DNA from 2 places in the Streptomyces sp. NBC_00354 genome. Region 1 is predicted to be linked to the other one. Evidence: riboswitches for the same ligand, from Rfam matches in the RefSeq annotation. Region 1 holds a riboswitch; the other holds the start of a gene.
What was found. Region 1 has a riboswitch for ZMP and ZTP ahead of glyA (serine hydroxymethyltransferase). Riboswitches for the same ligand answer to the same signal wherever they lie in the genome.
Positions count from the first base shown of each region.

Region 1 (10,911 bases):
CTGGCGCTGCACGATGCGGGCTGGCACACCGAGGAGTTCGCGGAGCGCGCCGTCAACGTCGCGGAAGGCGGGGTGTTCATCCAGTCCGTGAGTAACAGCGCCTTCGGGATCCACGGCGTGAGCCACAACAGCACGGTGAACAACAGGGCGACGGACAAGGCGGAACGTAGCGACGGGCGCGTGCGCGCGGGCAAGGAGAGCAGAAGTGGCAAGTAGCGCAGACGCCGGGCAGCCGCTGCCCTCGGTGCGGATCGGCGACGTGCAGGGCAGCGCCTTCAGCATCGGCGGCACGGACGTCGGCAACAGCACGGTCAACCACGCCGGTACGGACCCGGGCACAGGTGCGGCCGGCCCGACCGCGCAGGAGCTGCTGGAGGCCGTACGCGACCTCCGCGCCGCCCTCGTACGGCTGCCCCGCAGCGACGGGCGGACCGCCCTCGATGCCGAACTGGACGCGGCGGCAGAGGAGTTGGAGGGTCCCGGCGAGGAGGTCCGGCCGGGCCTGGCCGCCCGGCTGCGCGGGGCGCTGGAGCGGTGGGCCCCGCTGGTGGACTCGGTGAGCGCGGCCACGGCGCTGGCCGCCCTGCTGACCTCGTTCGGGGGGTGATCCGTGGCCCCGGAGAGCGGCCCCGTCCGCTGGAACCCGCAGTCGCAGCAGTGGGAGGAGGCGGAGCCGGAGGGGCGGGAGGGTCCGGAGCCGGGGTCCGAGGGGCCGCCGCAACCGTCGGGCCCGCAGCCGCCGCCGAAGCCCGCCTACCTGCCGGACGCCGTACCGCCCGTGCAGCGCACGGCGCGCAGGTGGTGGCCGCGGGCGGCCGTCGTCGGCGGCCTGGTGGTGGTCCTCGGCGGGGCCGCGCTGGCGGCCGTGTTCGTACTGAGGGAACCTCCGGGGCTGCCGGCCGGCTACAAGGTGCTGCGCAGCGCCGGGTCGGGCTTCCAGGTCGCGGTCCCCGACGACTGGGAGCTCAGCACGTCCGAGTCCGGGACCGGAGCCGGCACGGTGTTCCGCCCCGCACAGGGCCGGGGCAGCCTGCTCCAGGTCTTCCCGGTCACCGGCGGCCCCGACGACCCGTGCGAGGTCCTGCACGAGGGAACCAGGGAGCTGAGCACCCGGGACGGCTACCGGCGGCTGTCCCTCGACCCGAAGGACGGCCGCGGCTGCGAGCTCGTCTACGAGGTGCCCGACCCGGACGGCAACGGAACCGCGCGCGGCATCGGGCGGCTGACCGTCGCCTCCGACGGCAGCCGGTGGGTGCTCATGACCTTCGGACCGGCCGACCGGGCCAAGGCCGTCCGCGCACACATGGCGGCGGCCCTGGGCTCGTTCCGGCCGGGCTGACGGCCGGACTGACCGCCGGTCCTGCCCGGCCGGTCCCGCTGGGCCGTTTCCTACTTGAACATGCCCGGCGTGTAGTGGCCCGGGACCATGCGGGTGGTCACCGCGAAGCGGTTCCAGACGTTGATCGTCGCGATCACGGCGATCAGCTGGGCGAGCTCCTTCTCCTCGAAGTGCTTCGCGGCCCTCTCGTACACCTCGTCGGGAACGAACCCGTCGGTCAGGACGGTCACGGCCTCGGTCAGCTCGAGCGCCGCGGCCTCCTTCTCGGTGTAGAAGTGGCGCGACTCCTCCCAGGCGGCGAGCTGGACGATCCGTTCGACGCTCTCGCCCGCGGCGAGCGCGTCCTTCGAGTGCATGTCCAGGCAGAACGCGCAGTGGTTGAGCTGCGAGGCGCGGATCTTGACCAGCTCGACCAGGACCGGGTCCAGGCCCTTCTTCGAGGCGATCTCCAGGCCCACGACGGCCTTGTAGACATCGGGCACGTGCTGGGCCCAGCCCATGCGCGGGGTGTGCTCGGGTGCGTGTGCGGCGGTGTGTTCGTGCGTGGTGGTCATGTCTCCACCCTAGGCAGCAGGCGGCCCGCCGATATGGTCCATATCCATGACGGAATCATGGGCCACTTTCGGCGCCGACCTGCATCTGGACCTCTCCGCCGGGCGAGGTCTGCGGGCCGGTCTCGCCGACGCGCTGCGCGAGGCCGCGCGCAGCGGGCGGCTCGCGCCCGGGACCCGGCTGCCGTCCTCACGGTCGTTCGCCGCCGACCTCGGGATCGCGCGCAACACGGTCGCGGAGGCGTACGCCGAGCTCGTCGCCGAGGGCTGGCTGACGGCCCGGCAGGGCTCGGGCACCCGGGTCGCCGAACGGGCCCGGCCGCGGCGGCCCGCGGGCGCCGCCCGGGTCCGGCATCCCGAGCGGCGGCGGCCCTCGTACAACCTGCAGCCGGGCACCCCGGACCTGGGCGGCTTCCCGCGCGCCGCCTGGCTGACGGCCGCCCGGCGGGCGTTGACGGACGCGCCGAACGACGCCTTCGGGTACGCGGTCGACGCGCGCGGCCGGGTGGAGCTGCGGGAGGCGCTCGCCGGGTACCTGGCGCGGGCGCGCGGGGTGTACGCGGACCCGGAGCGGATCGTGCTGTGCGCGGGGTTCGTGCATGCCCTGACGCTGCTGGCGGGGGTGCTGCGGGCGCGGCGGGTACGGGAGGTGGCGGTGGAGGGGTACAGCCTCGACCTGCACCGGGACCTGCTGACGGGAGCGGGGCTGCGGACCCGGCCGCTGACGGTGGACGCCTCGGGGGCGCGGACGCCGGACCTGTCCGCCGAGTCGGGGGCGGTGCTGCTGACCCCCGCCCACCAGTTCCCCACCGGGGCGGCACTGACCCCGGCCCGGCGGGCGGCGGCGGTCGACTGGGCCCGGACCACGGGCGGGCTGATCCTGGAGGACGACTACGACGGGGAGTTCCGCTACGACCGCCAGTCGGTGGGGGCGTTGCAGGGACTGGACCCGGACCGGGTGGTGTACCTCGGCACGGCGAGCAAGTCGCTCGCGCCGGGGCTGCGGATGGGGTGGATGGTGGTGCCGCCGGGGCTGCTGGACGAGGTCGTCGCGGCGAAGGGGCGGACCGACTGGACGTCGAGTGCGCTGGACCAGCTGACGCTCGCGGAGTTCATCCGGTCCGGGGCGTACGACCGGCACGTGCGCGGGATGCGGCTGCGGTACCGCAGGCGCCGGGACGAGCTGGTCGCGGCCGTCTCCGGCCGGGTGGCGGTGTCGGGCATCGCGGCGGGCCTGCACGCGGTGCTGGACCTCCCGGCGGGGACGCAGGCCTCGGTGCTCCGGGCCGCGGCCTGGCAGGACCTGGCCCTGGAGACCCTGTCCCGCTACACCCACCCGGAGGCGGGGTTTCTGCCCCGCGAGGCGCTGGTGGTGGGCTACGGGACCCCGTCGACGAGCGCATGGTCCCCGACGCTGGCGGCCCTGCTTTCCGCTCTGCCGTGACGCGTGCGCCGGCGGGTGCGGGTGCGGGTGCCGGTCCCGGTGCGGCGCCGTTGCGGGGGCTCCGCCCGCGAGCCCCGCGCCTCAAACGCCGGCGGGGCCGGGTTCTGTCGGGGGCTCGCCGAAGCGGGTCAGGAGGAGGGCTCCGGCGACCGATACCGCGAAGCCGAGGACGGCCAGCCAGGTCAGGCCCTCGCGGGTGCGGTCGCCGAGCCAGACCACCCCGACCACCGCCGGGCCGATCGTTTCGCCGATCACCATCCCCGCCGTGGCCGTCGTCACCGAGCCCCGCTGCAGCGCCGAGGTGAGCAGCAGGAACGCCGCGCCCCCGCCCAGCAGCAGTGCGTACAGCGCCGGGTTCGCGAGCGACGCGAACGAGATGTCGTCGATGAGGCGGACCGCCACCTCCACCACCCCGAAGCCCGTCCCCGCCGCCAGGCCGAGGACCAGCGCCCGGGAGCGGTCCGGGAGTCCGCCGGCCGCGGCCCCCACCAGCAGCACCAGCCCGGCCACCACCAGCAGCCCCAGCTGCAGCGCGAACGACCCCGTCCCCGAGCCCTCCTCGCCCGACGCCAGCCCCAGCATCGCCAGCCCCGCGCACACCACGCCCACCGCGCCCCACTCGGCCCCGCGCAGCCGTACGTGCAGCAGCCACGCCGAGACCACCGCCGTCACCGCGAGGCTCGCCGCCAGCGCCGCCCCGACCGTGTAGATCGGGACGTTCTTCAGCGCCACGATCTGGAGGACGAACCCGGCCGCGTCCAGCCCCAGGCCCAGCACGTACCGCCACTGCCGTGCCGCCCGCAGCAGCAGTGCCGTGTCCACCCCCGACCCGGTTCCCGGCTCCACCGCCCGGGCGGCCATCGCCTGAAGGACCGACGCCGTGCCGAAGCAGACCGCCGCACCGAGCGCGCAAACCATCCCAAGAAGCACGAATTGACTCTAGGTCATGGAGGTGATGAGAGGGTTTCGACGGCCGGATTCCATCGCTTCGCCGCCCCGTTCTAGTCTGTCCGCCATGGATGGCATGGACGACAGCAGTAGTAGAAGCAGCAGCACCACCCGACGCCGCATGCGCTCCGGCAGCGTCGCCCTCGGCGGCATGGGCCTGCTCGCCGCCGCCCTCGTGGCCTGCGGCAGCAGCAGCGAGCCCGACAAGCGCTGCGTGGACCGCGCCACCATGGAGAAGCTGAACAGCAAGGAGTGCAAGAGCGGCAGCGGCAGCAGCAGCAGCCGCGGCGTGTACTACTACGGCGGCAGCGTCTCCAACAACCGGGTCAGCGGCGGCAGCTTCGACAAGTCCGCCGTCACCCGCGGTGGCATCGGCGGCCACTCCAGCTCCAGCGGCGGCTGAACCGCGTGCGCCGTCACACCATCGAGCCGCGCCCCGACTGGCAGAAGACCGTCGAGGAGCAGGGGCTGATCTACCCGCTCACCCGCTACCCCGACGACTCCCTGCGCCCCTACTGGGACGAGAGCGCGTACTACTCCTTCTCGCTCCCCGAGGTCGAGGCGCTGGAGAACGTCGTCGAGGAGCTGCACGCCATGTGCCTGGCCGCGGCCGCGCACATCGTCGAGCACGACCGCTTCGCGGACCTCGGCATCACCGACCCGCACCTCGCGGAGCGCATCGCCGAGTCCTGGCGCCGGCGCGCCGAACAGCCGTCCCTGTACGGCCGGTTCGACCTGCGCTACGAGGGTGACGGCAGCCCGGCCAAGATGCTGGAGTACAACGCCGACACCCCCACCTCCCTCGTGGAGGCGGCCAGTCCGCAGTGGTTCTGGATGGAGGAGCGCTTCCCCGGCGCCGACCAGTGGAACTCCCTCCACGAGCGGCTCGTCGAGGCCTGGCGCCGGCAGGCGGAGCTGCTTCCGCCCGGCCCGCTGCACTTCGCGCACTCCGAGACCGACGAGCTCGGCGAGGACCTGATGACGGTCGCCTACCTCCAGGAGACCGCCGAGCAGGCGGGCCTGGAGACCGAGGCGCTGGCCGTCGAGCAGATCGGCTGGGACAGCCTGTCCGGCCGGTTCGTGGACCAGAAGCTCGGCTTCATCCGCAGCTGCTTCAAGCTCTACCCGTGGGAATGGCTGGCCACCGACGCGTTCGGCCCGCAGGTCCTCGGTACGTACGACCACGGCGGCGGAACCGGGACCACCACCTGGATCGAGCCGCTGTGGAAGATGCTGCTGTCCAACAAGGCGCTGCTGGCGATCCTGTGGGAGCTCTTTCCGGAGCACCCGAACCTGCTGCCGGCCTACCTCGACGGCCCGCGCGAGCTCGCGGAGACCACCGGGTACGCCGCGAAGCCCCTGCTGGGCCGCGAGGGCGCCGGGGTCACCCTGCACCCGGCCGGCGGCGGCGAGCCGTTCGTGCCGGACGAGGACGAGGCGTACGTCTTCCAGGGCCTGGCCCCGCTGCCCGACTTCGACGGCAACCGCGTGGTGCTCGGCGCGTGGGTCGTGGAGGAGGAGGCGGCGGGACTCGGCATCCGCGAGTCGGCGGGCCCGGTCACGGACGAATACGCCCGCTTCCTGCCGCACGTCATCCTTTAAGGGCTGTCCCGTAATCCCCGGCGGGCGCACGGCGTCGGCTACGGCGCCTCGCCGCGTTGTCGCAGCGCCCGCATACGCCCAGTATGAGGACGCTCCTCCGCCTTGCGATGCACCGCATCCGACGCCGCGCGCTGATCCACCAGGGATTACGGGACAGCCCTTAGCCGCAAGCGCGGCCGGGACCTGCCCGGTTCCCGGCCGCGCCCGCGGTGGCGGATCCGGGGTCAGCCGGCTGCGAGCACGGACCGCAGCTGGTCCAGGCCCCAGTCCAGATCCTCCTTGGTGATCACCAGCGGCGGCGCGATCCGGATCGTCGACCCGTGCGTGTCCTTGACCAGCACGCCCAGCTCCATCAGCCTCTCGGAGATCTCCCGGCCCGTGCCGTGCCCCGGGGCGATGTCCACGCCGGCCCAGAGCCCGCGTCCGCGTACGGCGGTCACCGCACCCCCGCCGACCAGCAGGTTCAGCTCCCGGTGCAGGTGGTCGCCGAGCTCGGTGGCGCGCTGCTGGTACTCGCCGGTGCGCAGCATCGCGATCACCTCCAGGGCGACCGCGCAGGCCAGCGGGTTGCCGCCGAAGGTGGAGCCGTGCTCGCCGGGCCGGAACACCCCCAGCACGTCCCGGTCGGCGACGACGGCCGACACCGGGACCACGCCGCCGCCCAGCGCCTTGCCGAGGATGTACACGTCGGGCACGACCTCCTCGTGCTCGCACGCGAACGTCTTCCCGGTCCGGCCCAGCCCCGACTGGATCTCGTCCGCCATGAACAGCACGTTCCGCTCGCGCGTGAGCTCCCGTACGCCCCGCAGGTAACCGGCGGGCGGCACCAGCACCCCCGCCTCGCCCTGGATCGGCTCCAGCAGCACGGCCACGGTGTTCGCCGTGACCGCCGCGGCGAGCGCGGTGAGGTCCCCGTACGGGACGATCTCGAACCCAGGCGTGTAGGGCCCGTAGTGGTCGCGGGCCTCGTGGTCCGTCGAGAAGCTCACGATCGTCGTCGTCCGGCCGTGGAAGTTGCCGGACGCGACCACGATCTTGGCCTGCCCGTCCGGGACGCCCTTGACCTCGTAACCCCACTTGCGCGCGGTCTTCACCGCCGTCTCCACGGCCTCCGCACCCGTGTTCATCGGCAGCACCATCTCCTTGCCGCACAGCGCGGCGAGCTCGGTGCAGAAGTCGGCGAACCGGTCGTGGTGGAAGGCCCGCGAGGTGAGGGTGACCCGCTCCAGCTGCGCCTTGGCGGCGTCGAGCAGACGCCGGTTGCCGTGGCCGAAGTTGAGCGCCGAGTAGCCCGCGAGCATGTCCAGGTACCGGCGGCCCTCCACGTCGGTCATCCACGCGCCTTCCGCGGACGCCACGACGACGGGCAGCGGGTGGTAGTTGTGCGCGCTGTGGGCCTCGGCGGAACGCATGGCTTCAGCAGTTGTCGACACGGGGTCTCCGATCGTCGGTCAGGCGGGCCGGGTGACAGGGGTGACGAGGGTGGTGCCACCGGCGTCACATCACCTTGTATACGGCTATACGTCGCTCGTACACCGGACGGGGAAACCTTTCCTGTGGACCGCCCGCTAAGGTGGGCGGCACGCACGGCGACTGGCGTACGGAGAACCAACTCCGGGGGAGTCGTGCGCGCACGACCGCATTCAGGGCCGCTCGCCTGGGCCTCGCGGGGACGAGAACTGACATCGACCCCGGAGGAGCCGCCATGAGCGCGAGCCGCCACCCCGCCCTTCTTGCCACCGACCCCGAGCTGGCGTCCTACGTCACCGCCGAGGAATCCCTGCAGGCGCAGACCCTGCGCCTGATACCCAGTGAGAACTACGTGTCCGCCGCCGTGCTCGAGGCCTCCGGCACGGTGCTGCAGAACAAGTACAGCGAGGGCTACCCGGGCCGCCGCTACTACGAGGGCCAGCAGAACATCGACCGCGTCGAGGCGCTGGCCGTCGAGCGGGCGAAGGGCCTGTTCGGGGTGGACCACGCCAACGTCCAGCCGTACTCCGGCTCGCCGGCGAACCTCGCGGTGTACCTGGCCTTCGCGAAGCCCGGCGACACGGTGATGGGCATGGCCCTGCCGATGGGCGGGCACCTGACGCACGGCTGGGGCGTCTCGGCGACGGGGTCCTGGTTCCGGGGCGTGCAGTACGGGGTGTCCGCCGAGACGGGCCTGATCGACTACGACGCGGTGCGCGACCTCGCGCTCGCGGAGCGCCCGAAGATCATCTTCTGCGGCGGTACGGCGCTCCCGCGCACGATCGACTTCGAGGCGTTCGCCTCGATCGCGCAGGAGGCGGGCTCGATCCTGGTCGCGGACGTGGCGCACATCGCGGGCCTGATCGCGGGCGGGGCGCACCCGTCGCCCGTCGGGCACGTGGACGTGGTCTCCACGACCACCCACAAGACGCTGCGCGGCCCGCGGGGCGCGATGCTGATGTGCCGGGAGGAGCACGCGAAGGCCATCGACAAGGCGGTGTTCCCGGGCCTCCAGGGCGGTCCGCACAACCAGACGACGGCGGGCATCGCGGTGGCGCTGCACGAGGCGGCGCAGCCGTCGTTCGTGACGTACGCGCATGCGGTGGTGGCGAACGCGAAGGCGCTGGCGGCGGCCCTGCTCTCCCGGGGCTTCGACCTGGTCTCGGGCGGTACGGACAACCACCTGATCCTGATGGACCTGACCTCGCGGGGGGTCCCGGGCAAGGTGGCTGCCAAGGCGCTGGACCGCGCGGGGATCGTAGTGAACTACAACACGGTCCCGTTCGACCCGCGCAAGCCGTTCGACCCGTCGGGCATCCGTATCGGCACGCCGTCGCTGACGTCGCGGGGCCTGGGCGTGGAGCACATGCCGGTGGTGGCGGACTGGATCTCCCGAGCCGTGGACGCCGCCGCCAAGTCGGACGAGCCGGCCCTGTCCGCGATCCGCAGCGAGGTGGCGGACCTCCTCGCGGCCTACCCGGCCCCGGGCCTGCCGGTCTCCTGACCCGGGCCTGGGTGGGGGGCCGCTGCGCGGGGCTGTCCCCCACCCGCCCTTCCACCTCCCCCGGACTCCGTCCGAGGCGCGGGGTCTGGGGGAGGAGCCCCGGGGATCGGCCAGGTGCGGCCCGGCACGGCTCCGGTACCTGAGAGAATGGAGCCATGGCTTCTGATCGTCCTCGCGCGCTCTCCGGTATCCAGCCCACCTCCGGTTCGTTCCACCTCGGGAACTACCTCGGAGCCATCCGCCAGTACGTCGCCCTGCAGGAGACGCACGACGCCTTCTACATGGTGGTCGACCTGCACGCGATCACCATGCCGCAGGATCCGAAGGATCTCCGCGCGAACACCCGGCTCTCCGCCGCGCAGCTGCTCGCCGCCGGTCTCGACCCCGAGCGCTGCACGCTCTTCATCCAGAGCCACGTCCCCGAGCACGCGCAGCTCGGCTGGGTGATGAACTGCATCACCGGCTTCGGCGAGGCCAGCCGGATGACCCAGTTCAAGGACAAGTCCGCCAAGGGCGGCGTCAACAACGCCACCGTCGGCCTGTTCACGTACCCGATCCTCCAGGTCGCCGACATCCTGCTCTACCAGGCGAACGCCGTCCCCGTCGGTGAGGACCAGCGCCAGCACATCGAGCTGACCCGCGACCTGGCCGAGCGCTTCAACCAGCGCTACGGCCAGACCTTCACCCTCCCCGCCGCGCACATCGTCAAGGAGGTCGCGAAGATCTACGACCTCCAGGACCCGACGATCAAGATGTCGAAGTCCGCGTCGTCCCCCAAGGGCCTGATCAACCTCCTCGACGAGCCCAAGGTCACCGAGAAGAAGATCAAGAGCGCGGTCACCGACACCGAGGCCGAGGTCCGCTTCGACGCCGAGCACAAGCCCGGCGTCAGCAACCTGCTCACGATCTACGCCACCCTCACGGGGGAGTCGATCCCCGCCCTCGAGGCCAAGTACGAGGGCAAGGGCTACGGCGCGCTGAAGACGGACCTGGCCGGTGTGATGGTCGATTTCGTCACACCGTTCAAGCAGCGCACCCAGGAATACCTGGACGACCCGGAGACGCTGGACTCCATCCTCGCCAAGGGCGCGGAGAAGGCCCGCGCGGTCGCCGCCGAGACCCTGGCGCAGGCCTACGACCGCCTCGGCCTGGTCCCCGCCAAGCACTGAACCGGGGCTGACAAATCGGTCAGGGAAAGAGGCCCTGGCAATCCGGGGGGTGCTGGCCCCACACTGGGTCGACAGGACCCGTACACAACCTGTACGCACCAGACGACGGACCGGACGACGGAGGAGACATACGTGGGGACCGTAACGCTCGGCGTTTCGATCGCGGTCCCGGAGCCGTACGGCAGCCGGCTCCAGGAGCTGCGCGCCGGCTTCGGGGACGCTGCCGCGCACGGCATCCCCACGCATGTCACCCTCCTCCCGCCCACCGAGGTGGAGGCGGACCGGCTGCCGGAGATCAGGGCCCACCTGACCGAGGTCGCGGCCGCGTTCGGCCCCTTCGCGATGCGGCTCGCCGGCACCGGCACGTTCCGCCCGCTCTCCCCGGTGGTCTTCGTCCAGGTCGTCGAGGGCGGTACGGGCTGCACCCGGCTCCAGGGCCTGGTCCGCGACCCGGACGGGCCGCTCGACCGGGAGCTGGCGTTCCCGTACCACCCGCACGTCACGGTCGCCCACGGGATCTCCGAGGAGGCGATGGACCTGGCGTTCACGACCCTCGCCGAATACGCGGCGCAGTGGACCTGCACGGGCTTCGCGCTCTACGAGCAGGGCTCGGACGGGGTCTGGCGCAAGCTGCGCGAGTACCCCTTCGGCAGTGGCCCGATCACCGGCGTCCCGGCGCAGCTCGGGTCACCGGTCGACGAGGCCGCGGGGGCCGCCGGTGCGGCCGAGACCGCCGTACGGCGCCCCTGACGGCGCGGCCTGAGCGTCTGACGGGCGTGGAACCGGAGCGTGCGCAGGACCAGGGTGTGGAACGGACGGTCGTCCATCGGACGCGCTTCGCGAAAAGTCACAATCGACGACCGTAGTGCCCAAAACCGGCAATC
Region 1 is NZ_CP107983.1:3,428,349-3,439,259, reverse strand. Features, by position in the region: gene OHT74_RS15250 (hypothetical protein) at 1-216, shown strand, start outside; gene OHT74_RS15245 (hypothetical protein) at 206-607, shown strand; gene OHT74_RS15240 (hypothetical protein) at 611-1,339, shown strand; gene OHT74_RS15235 (carboxymuconolactone decarboxylase family protein) at 1,390-1,893, opposite strand; gene pdxR (MocR-like pyridoxine biosynthesis transcription factor PdxR) at 1,940-3,334, shown strand; gene OHT74_RS15225 (hypothetical protein) at 3,416-4,252, opposite strand; gene OHT74_RS15220 (hypothetical protein) at 4,350-4,685, shown strand; gene OHT74_RS15215 (glutathionylspermidine synthase family protein) at 4,691-5,884, shown strand; gene rocD (ornithine--oxo-acid transaminase) at 6,109-7,296, opposite strand; ZMP/ZTP riboswitch at 7,464-7,554, shown strand; gene glyA (serine hydroxymethyltransferase) at 7,590-8,858, shown strand; gene trpS (tryptophan--tRNA ligase) at 9,014-10,027, shown strand; gene OHT74_RS15195 (2'-5' RNA ligase family protein) at 10,160-10,777, shown strand.

Region 2 (9,414 bases), 1.7 Mb from region 1:
GGGCCGTCGCGGGGCTCGACCAGGGGTCCGGCCCGGTCGGCCCGGCGGGTCCGGTCGACCCCGTGGGCCCGGTCGGTCCGGTCGGTCCGGTCGGTCCCGTCGGCCAGGCGCGATGACCGACGGTCTCATCCTGTACGTACCGGGATCGGTGATGATCCTGGCACTGCTGATCAAGGCGCCGACCCTGCGCCGGGGCTGGGACCAGCCGCTCATGCGGGCCGTGTGCACCCTGCTCGTCGTCGGCTGCATGGTCATGTTCCTGGCGGCTCCGCCGACGATCTCCGCGGTCAACCGGCTCACCGGCATCGTCAACTTCTCGGCCCCGCTGGTGTACAGCGTGCTGACCGCGTTCTCGGGGTCGTGCATCGTGCTGGTCCTGCAGTGGGGCGGCGGCCCGCCCGCGGTGGTCCGGCGGGCGACCCGGCTGACGGTGGCCGCGTTCGGCGCCGTCACGCTGCTCATCGTCGTCCTCTTCGCGATCGGCGACGCGCCGGTGGAGCGGCTGCGCGACCTGGACACGTACTACGCCAACACGCCCTGGCTGCGCGAGATGATCGTCTGCTACCTGCTCGCGCACACCGTGGGCAGTTCGACGCTCACCGTGCTGTGCTGGAAGTGGCTGCTGCGCGTGCGCCCCTCGCTGCGTCCGCTGCGCACCGGACTGGCCCTGATCGTGCTCGGCGGGTTGCTGGACCTGGGCTACCTCGTCACGAAGTGGGCGGCGGTGGGCGCCCGCTGGGCGGGCCGCGACTGGGACGGCCTGTCGACGTACGTGGCCCCGCCGTTCGCCTCCGCGGCGGCCCTGATGGTGGGGTCGGGGTTCATCGTGCCGCTGGTCGGCGGCTCGGCGGCCTGGCGGGACTTCAGCCGGTACCGGCGGCTGCACCCGCTGTGGAAGGCGCTGCGCGGGTTCGCCGCGTCGAGCGTGACGACCGTGCCGCTGACCTGGTGGTCGCCGATCGGGATCCGGCTGATCCACCGCGAGTCGGTGATCGACGACGGGATCCTGGCGCTGGGCCGCTGGTTCGACCCGGCCGTACGGGGCGCCGCGTACGAGGCCGCGCTCGGCCAGGGCATGTGCGAGTCGCAGGCCTCGGTCGTGGCCGATGCCGCCATGCTCGCCGCGGCCTGCCGGCGCCGGGAGGCCGCCGAGGCCGCCGAAGCCGCCGAGGCTCTCGTCCCGGCGGACGCGGACGGCGCCGGGGAGCACCCCGCCGAGGCCGATCAGGGGCTGCCCGAGCCGTACCGGCTGGACTCCCGGCCGCTCGCGGCACTGGCCCGGGAGTTCCGCGCCTCCCCCATCGTGGCGGCCGTACGGCGGGACCCGGCAACCCTGTGAGCGGCCCGCGCGGAGGCCGGCGTCAGCCGGCGAGGGCGTCCTCGGGCTCGGGGTTGCGGGCGAGCCAGGCCCCGTACGCCCGCACCCTGCGCCAGTGCTGGAGCTGGTCGAGGGCGAACGTCGCCCGCGGGGAGGCCTCCGGGCGCGGTTCCAGGCCGCGGGCCAGCCGGTGCAGCTGGAAGCGTACGAAGGCCAGCAGCCCGGCGCCGGCCAGGTCCCGGTCCTTCCAGTGCAGCCGCTCCACCGTCACCCGTACGTCCTCCCCGGCGCGCCAGCGGGCCGGCAGGTCGGGGCGGAACGCCAGGGCCGAGGCGAGCCCCACGACGGACACACCGCGCTCCAGGACCTTCTGCGCGGTCGCCTGGCGGCCTATCCCCCCGGTCAGCATCAGCGGCATCGTGGCCGAGCCCAGGAACTGCTCGGCGAAGGAGAGGAAGTACGCCTCGCGTTCCAGCGTCCGCAGATCGGCGGTGCGGCCCAGGGTCGCGGGGCTCTCGACGCTGCCGCCGGACAGTTCGACCAGGTCGACGCCGAGGCCGCCGAGGACCGCGAGGACCTGCGCCGCCTCCTCGGTGTCGAAGCCGCCGCGCTGGAAGTCGGCGGTGTTGAGCTTGACCCCGACCGCGAAGCCGGGGCCCACCTGCGCGCGGACGGCGCCGACGACCTCGGTGAGCAGCCGGACCCGGTTCTCCAGACTGCCGCCCCAGCGGTCGGTGCGCCGGTTGACGAGCGGGGAGAGGAACTGGCTGAGGAGGTAGCCGTGGGCGGCGTGGATCTGCACCCCGTCGAAGCCGGCCTCCTCGGCCCGCCGGGCCGTGACCGCGAACCGGGCGACGGTGGCCTCGATGTCGGCCTCGGTCATCGCGGTGGGGCGGGCGAAGCGCTTGGTGTGCCTGCCGAGGCTCACCCCTATGTCGGAGGGCGCCCAGGCCGTGCCGGGCATCTCCGAGCCGACCTGCCGGCCGGGGTGGTTGATCTGCATCCAGACCCGGCCGCCGCCGCAGGACGCGGCTTCGGCCCAGCGGCGGAAGGGGCCGAGCGGGGAGCGGGCGTCGAGGACGATCGTCCCCGGCGCGGTCAGCGCCCGGCGGTCGACCATGACGTTCCCGGTGATCAGCAGCCCGGCGCCGCCCTGGGCCCAGCGGCGGTAGAGCCGTTCGATGCGCTCGTCCGGCAGCTGGCCGGACCCGGCGAGGCTCTCCTCCATGGCGGCCTTCGCCAAGCGGTTCGGCAGGGCCGTCCCGTTGGGCAGCTCCAGTGGCGTGAACAGGTCCATCAGCAGTTCCCCCAGGAAACGTGTTGCACGTGTCATCGCGCGCCCCGGCGCAAAACATACCGCCCCCTCCCCGGCCTCCGTCAGGCTGCTGCGTGAACCGGTTCGCCGGCTCCTCGGCCGGGTGCTCCGCATCCGTGGGTCCCTTGAGGCGCTTGGTGAGGACGGCCGGGGAACGCCACCACGGCACCGCCGCGACGACCTGGTCGGCTGCCTCAGGACGTCGGGCCTCCGGCCCTGCACGCCGCCCTGCACCCCGCCCTGCACCGCGCCCGGCAGGGTGGCTGCGCACCGGTCGCCTCGCCGGTGGCGGGCGTAAGAAATCGGACACCCGGGGATGCGGAACGCCCCGGGCCGAAGGGCCCGGGGCGTTCACCGTTCACCGTTCACCGTGCGCGGGTGCGGGTGCGGGTGCGGGGCGGATCAGAGCTCCGCGAGCGCGAGCCCCGCCTGGGCGGCGGCCGCCTGGACGGTCTGCTCCAGCAGGACGGCGATGGTCATCGGGCCGACGCCGCCGGGGACCGGGGTGATCAGCGAGGCACGGGCGGCGGCCGACTCGAAGTGGACGTCGCCGACGTTGCCCTCGTTGTAGCCGGCGTCCAGGACCACGGCGCCCGGCTTGATGTCCTCGCCGCGGATGAACTCGGCCTTGCCGACGGCGGCGACCAGCACGTCGGCCTGGCGCACGATCGAGGGCAGGTCCACGGTGCGGGAGTGGCAGTAGGTGACGGTGGCGTTCTGCTCCAGCAGGAGCATGCCGGCCGGCTTGCCCAGGATCGCGCTGCGGCCGACGACGACGGCGTGCTTGCCGGTCAGGTCCACGTCGTACTCGGCGAGGAGCCGCATGATCCCGCCGGGGGTGCAGGAGACGAAGCCCGGCAGCCCGAAGCCCATGGCGGCGAAGGAGTGCATGGTGACGCCGTCGACGTCCTTGCCGGGGGCGATGGCCTCGAAGGCGGCGCGCTCGTCGATGTGGTGCGGGACGGGGTGCTGCAGCAGGATGCCGCTGATCTCCGGGTCCTCGGAGAGGGCCGTGAGGGCGGCGACGAGCTCCTCGGTGGTGGTCTCGGCCGGCAGCTCCACGTGGCGGGAGGTGATCCCGGCCTTGGCGCAACGGTTCTGCTTCATCCGTACGTACGTGACGGACGCCGGGTCCTCGCCGACCAGCACGGTCGCGAGGCAGGGAGCGGTACCGGTGCGCTCGGTGATCTTCGCCGCGAGGACGGCGGTCTGCTCCGAGATGCGGCGGGCGAGGGCGGTGCCGTCCATCAGCCGGGCGAGGCCGGCGGCGGTGACAGGGGCAGTCTGGGCAGTCGTCACGGGGTCTCCTGAACGTCGCTGCGGATCGCGGTTCGCCCAGGCGCGCGGCAGTCGGCGTACCGGAGTGCGCGGTACGCCGGGCCGCTCCCCGGTGGTGATCCACCCGAACGCCAGTCACGGCCCGCCGACCACTGTAGTCGACCAATCCGGTGGAAGCCGGGCGTCCGACCTGGGACGATCAATACATGACGCGCACTTTCGACCATCTTGTCGCCGAGGCCGAGTCCGTCTCCGTGGACGGCTGGGACTTCTCCTGGCTCGACGGCCGGGCCACCGAGCAGCGCCCCTCCTGGGGCTACCAGCGGCTGATGGCCGAGCGCCTGGCCCGGGTCCGGTCCGCGCTGGACATCCAGACCGGCGGCGGCGAGGTCCTGGCCGGGTCCGGTCCGCTGCCACCGCTGACGGTGGCCACCGAGTCCTGGCCTCCCAACATCGAGAAGGCGACGCGGCTGCTGCACCCGCTGGGCGCGGTGGTGGTCGCGGACTCCGACGAGCCGCCGCTGCCCTTCGGCGACGACGCCTTCGAGCTGGTGACCAGCCGGCACCCGGTGACCATCTGGTGGGAGGAGATCGCGCGGGTGCTGACGCCGGGCGGCACCTACCTCTCGCAGCAGGTCGGACCGGCGAGCGTCTTCGAGCTCGTCGAGTACTTCCTCGGCCCGCAGCCGGAGGAGGTCCGGCGTGCCCGGCACCCCGACGACGCCGACGCCGACGCCACCCGGGCCGGCCTCGAGGTCGTCGATCTGCGCTCCGAAAGACTGCGTACGGAGTTCCACGACATCGGAGCCGTGATCTACTTTCTCCGGAAGGTGATCTGGATGGTGCCCGGCTTCACGGTCGGGCAGTACCGGGACCGGCTGCGCGAGCTCCACGAACAGATCGAACGCGACGGTCCGTTCGTGGCGCATACCGCCCGTTTCCTCATCGAAGCCCGCAAAACGGGCTGACGGGAAAGGCGGCTGAGACGCGGACGGATCCACGGCCGATCGGTTGCGCGCCCACAGCGTGGCGCAGGTCACTCAATTCAGCGCGTAACGAATCGACTCGGGCATGCGATGAACCGACAGGTGTCCTCGCGCGGCCCCGGAATACAGACCCCCCTCGGGTCTGTTTCCCGAGTTCGCGCGATGATGTCCCGCCCACTCCATATTTGTTCGCAACGAGAGGCTCCTTGTGTCGCTCAGCCCGTCCCGTACGTTCCCTCCGGAGATCGCCGAATCGGAGGCCCTCGTCGCGCTCGTAGAGCGCGGCCGCGAGCAGGGTCACATCAACGGTGACGACGTGCGCCAGGCCTTCGAGGCCGGCCGCATCCCGGTGGACCAGTGGAAGCGGGTCCTGCGCAGCCTGAACCAGGTCCTGGACGAGGAGGGTGTCGCGCTGCACGTCAGCGCCGCCCCCGCCACGAAGGCTGCCGCGAAGAAGCCCCGCAAGGCGGCCGCCGCGCCTGCCCGCACCGTGACCAAGAAGGCGGCCGCCGCGCCGCGCCCCATCGGTGCGCGCAAGGCCTCGGCCACCAGCCCGGCCACCGCGGCGGCGATATCCGCTTCGCCGGCCGCGGCCACCGAGGACGAGGTGACGGCCGACGCCGCCGCCGAGCCGAAGAAGCGGACGGTCAAGAAGACCGCCGCGAAGAAGACCGCGGTGAAGAAGACCGCCGCGGCCAAGAAGACCAGCGCCAAGGATTCCGACGAGGGCGAGACCCCGGCCGCCGAGGGTGAGGACTGGGCCGCCGAGGACCTCGGCGACGATGCCGAGGAGGAGGCCCCCAAGGCCGGCGGCACCCAGGGCTTCGTCCTGTCCGACGACGACGAGGACGACGCCCCGGCGCAGACGGTCATGGTGGCCGGCGCCACCGCCGACCCCGTCAAGGACTACCTCAAGCTCATCGGCAAGGTGCCGCTCCTCAACGCCGAGCAGGAGGTCGAGCTCGCCAAGCGCATCGAGGCGGGCCTCTTCTCCGAGTACAAGCTCGAGGAGGAGGAGGACCACAAGCCCGCCTTCAAGCGCGAGCTGGAGATCCTGGTCGAGGACGGCCGCCGCGCCAAGAACCACCTGCTGGAGGCCAACCTCCGTCTCGTGGTCTCGCTGGCCAAGCGCTACACCGGCCGCGGCATGCTCTTCCTGGACCTGATCCAGGAAGGCAACGTCGGCCTGATCCGCGCGGTGGAGAAGTTCGACTACACCAAGGGCTTCAAGTTCTCCACGTACGCGACCTGGTGGATCCGGCAGGCGATCACGCGTGCCATGGCCGACCAGTCGCGCACCATCCGCATCCCCGTCCACATGGTCGAGATCATCAACAAGCTGGCGCGCGTCCAGCGCCAGATGCTCCAGGACCTCGGCCGGGAGCCCACTCCGGAGGAGCTGGGCAAGGAACTCGACATGACCCCCGAGAAGGTCATCGAGGTCCAGAAGTACGGCCGCGAGCCGATCTCCCTGCACACCCCCCTGGGTGAGGAGGGCGACAGCGAGTTCGGTGACCTGATCGAGGACTCCGAGGCGGTCGTCCCGGCCGACGCGGTGAGCTTCACCTTCCTCCAGGAGCAGCTGCAGTCGATCCTGGGCACGCTCTCCGAGCGTGAGGCGGGCGTCGTCTCGATGCGTTACGGCCTGAACGACGGCCAGCCGAAGACCCTGGACGAGATCGGCCGCGTGTACGGGGTCACCCGTGAGCGCATCCGCCAGATCGAGTCCAAGACCATGTCGAAGCTGCGCCACCCGTCGCGTTCGCAGGTGCTGCGCGACTACCTGGACTGAGCCGGCCCGCGCCCTCAGGCCAGTCGGAAGACCGGCCCCCGGGGCGCGAACGGCAGGGAAGCACCCTGCGGAACCAGATAGGCGTGCTCGCGCCGGATCCGCAGGGTGTCGCACCACCCGTCCGTGATCACCAGCACCGGGGCCTGCGGAGGGAAGTCCTCCGCACGCCGGAGCAGGTCGATCGCGGGTTGGAGCACGGTCCCGCCCCGCCCGCGCACCTTTGCCCGCCCCGCGATTTCGGTGGGGGGCAGATAGCCCGCGTCGTACGGCGCCGCGTCGCAGAACACGACGCGTGCCGCCGGTACGTCGCGGGCTTCCGCGTACGAGGCGATCGCGCCCAGCGCCTTGCCGAGCAGGGCCGTCGGCATCGACCCCGAGGTGTCGAGGACCACGCCGAAGGTGCAGCGGACGATCTCCTCGGGCGGGAAGCACCGGCCCGCGCGGGGGATGTCCGGGGTGGAGGCCTGGCGGCGTGCCGGGCGCGCGTAGGACCGTACGGGCTCGGGCCGGGGCGCGTACTCGCCGAACCAGCGGGCGAGCTGCGCGTCCCAGGGCACGGGCGGGTGGGCCAGCGCCCGGATCTCCTGGACCAGTCCGACGGGCAGCAGTCCGCGCTCCCCGTGGGCGTGCAGGTCGAAGCCCTGGACGAGGCCGCGCCGGTAGAAATCGTCCAGGTCGGTGTTACGGGAGGCTGCCCGCGTGGGGCAGCGGCTCGCCCAGGAGGTCCCCGAGGCCCTTGCCGCGCAGTCTCAGTGCTCCAGCAGGTGCTTCAGCTTCTCCTCGTTGCGCGGCATCTCCTTGCGGGCGTACGGCTTGACCACGAGCGGTGCGATGACCCTGCCGATGCCGTGGGCCTCGAAGTCGAGGTCGAGGGTCACGCGCGAGCGCTTTCCGCCGTCGAGGGGTTCGATGGTCCCGCGCACATCGCCGCGTACGGGTCCGTCGAGCCCGTGCAGGCGCCAGCTGCGCGGCGGGTCGAGCTCCTTGACCTCCATGGTCATCGGGAATTCCCGCTTGCCCATGCGCCGGGTGACCCTGACCTTCGAACCGACGTGGAGGGGTGCGCCGTCGAGCGGGCGGGCGGAGACGGCGCTGTCCTGCCACTCCGGCAGGTGCGTGGGGTCCGTCACGTAGTCGAAGACGTCTTCGGGACTGCGGGAGATGTCGATGCTTTCTCTGATCGCGGACATGGCGACCCCTTCACTGCCCCCTGCTTGTCCTCTCGTTTCCTCTCATTCCAAACTACCGCGCAGGTCAGGCGGTGGCTCGGTGCCCGGCTCGGTGCTTTCGGGCGGACATCGCGGCGTAGACGAGGACGCCCGCGAAGAGGAACAGGACGCCCTGGTAGACGGCCGCGTAGCCGGAGCCGGCGACCAGCCACATCGAGAAGCCGAAGGCCAGGCCGGCGAGGACGCCGTCGCGGACCAGGCGGCCGCGGTGGACGCGCTCGGACTGCCCGGAGAGCAGGAAGTAGATCTGCGCGGCGGTGGAGAGCAGGTACGGGACGGTCGCCGTGAAGGTGGTGACCAGGACGAGGACCTCGAAGACCCCGTCCGAGCCCAGCGTGTAGTTGTAGATCGTCAGGCCGGAGGCCAGGACGGCGGTGACGAGCACGCCGACCACCGGGACGCCCCGCTTCTTCGCCTCGAAGGCCTTCGGGAAGAGCCCGTCGCGGGCGGCGGCGTACGGGGTCTGCGCACTGAGCAGGGTCCAGCCGTTGAGGGCGCCGAGCATCGAGATCACGGCCGCGCAGGCGACGAGGGTGCCGCCCCAGGTGCCCCCGAACATCCCGTTGACGGCGTCGGTGAAGGGGGCCTCGGAGGAGACCAGCTTCTCGTGGGGGACCAGGCCGAAGACGGAGAGGGTGCCCAGCAGGTAGACGGCGGCCGCGCCGGCGGTGCCCAGGATCGTGGCCCGGCCGACGTTGCGGGCCGGGTCGCGGACCTCGCCCGCGCTGACGGCGGCCGACTCCACGCCGAGGTAGCTGAAGAGCAGGATCGCCGCGGCGGCGGAGACCGCGCCGACGGGGCTCTGGCCGGTGGCCTGGAAGGGGCCGAGGTTCGCCGGGTCGAAGAAGAACAGCCCGCCCACCGCGACCAGCAGCAGCGGGACGAACTTCAGTACGGTGGCGACCAGTTGGACGGTGCCGACGTAGCGGGTGCCGGCCAGGTTGGCGAGCGCCGGGAGCCACTGCACGGCGAGGGCGGCCAGGCACATCGCCGCCTTGTGCTCCCCCACGGCCGGGAAGAGCACGCTGATGTAGCCGACGGCCGCCACGGCGAGGGCCGCGTTCGAGACCCAGGCGGTGATCCAGTAGCTCCAGGCCGCGAGGAAGCCGGCGAAGTCGCCGAACGCGGCGCGGGCGTAGACGTACGGGCCGCCGGTCTGCGGGAGCCGCTGCGAGAGCCGGCCGAAGACGAGGGCGAGGGCGATCGCACCGGCGGTGAGCACACCGAAGGCGACCAGGCTGATCGTGCCGAAGGGCGCCACCGAGGCGGGCAGCAGGAAGATCCCGCCGCCGATGATGTTGCCCATGACCAGGCAGGTCGCGATCGGGAGGCCGAAGCGGCGCGCGTGGGGGCTCGCCGCCTCCTCGGCCGGTGTCGGGTCGCCCGGTGTCCGGGCGGGGGCAGGAGCGTGCAGGGTGGAGCTCACGGGTGGTACGCCTCGGGTGTTTCATATGCTGGACAGGTCGACATATCGTCGGGCACACCAAAAGCCGTAC
Region 2 is NZ_CP107983.1:1,756,073-1,765,486, forward strand. Features, by position in the region: gene OHT74_RS08065 (NAD(P)/FAD-dependent oxidoreductase) at 1-116, shown strand, start outside; gene OHT74_RS08070 (MAB_1171c family putative transporter) at 113-1,339, shown strand; gene OHT74_RS08075 (NADH:flavin oxidoreductase/NADH oxidase family protein) at 1,362-2,651, opposite strand; gene OHT74_RS08080 (bifunctional 5,10-methylenetetrahydrofolate dehydrogenase/5,10-methenyltetrahydrofolate cyclohydrolase) at 3,036-3,881, opposite strand; ZMP/ZTP riboswitch at 3,960-4,060, opposite strand; gene OHT74_RS08085 (methyltransferase domain-containing protein) at 4,118-4,879, shown strand; gene OHT74_RS08090 (RNA polymerase sigma factor) at 5,106-6,689, shown strand; partial or broken gene OHT74_RS08095 (vWA domain-containing protein) at 6,704-7,436, opposite strand; gene OHT74_RS08100 (SRPBCC family protein) at 7,439-7,879, opposite strand; gene OHT74_RS08105 (amino acid permease) at 7,944-9,344, opposite strand.
Region 2: linked by a shared signal. The riboswitch ahead of OHT74_RS08080 (bifunctional 5,10-methylenetetrahydrofolate dehydrogenase/5,10-methenyltetrahydrofolate cyclohydrolase) and the one ahead of glyA (serine hydroxymethyltransferase) in region 1 are both predicted to bind ZMP and ZTP.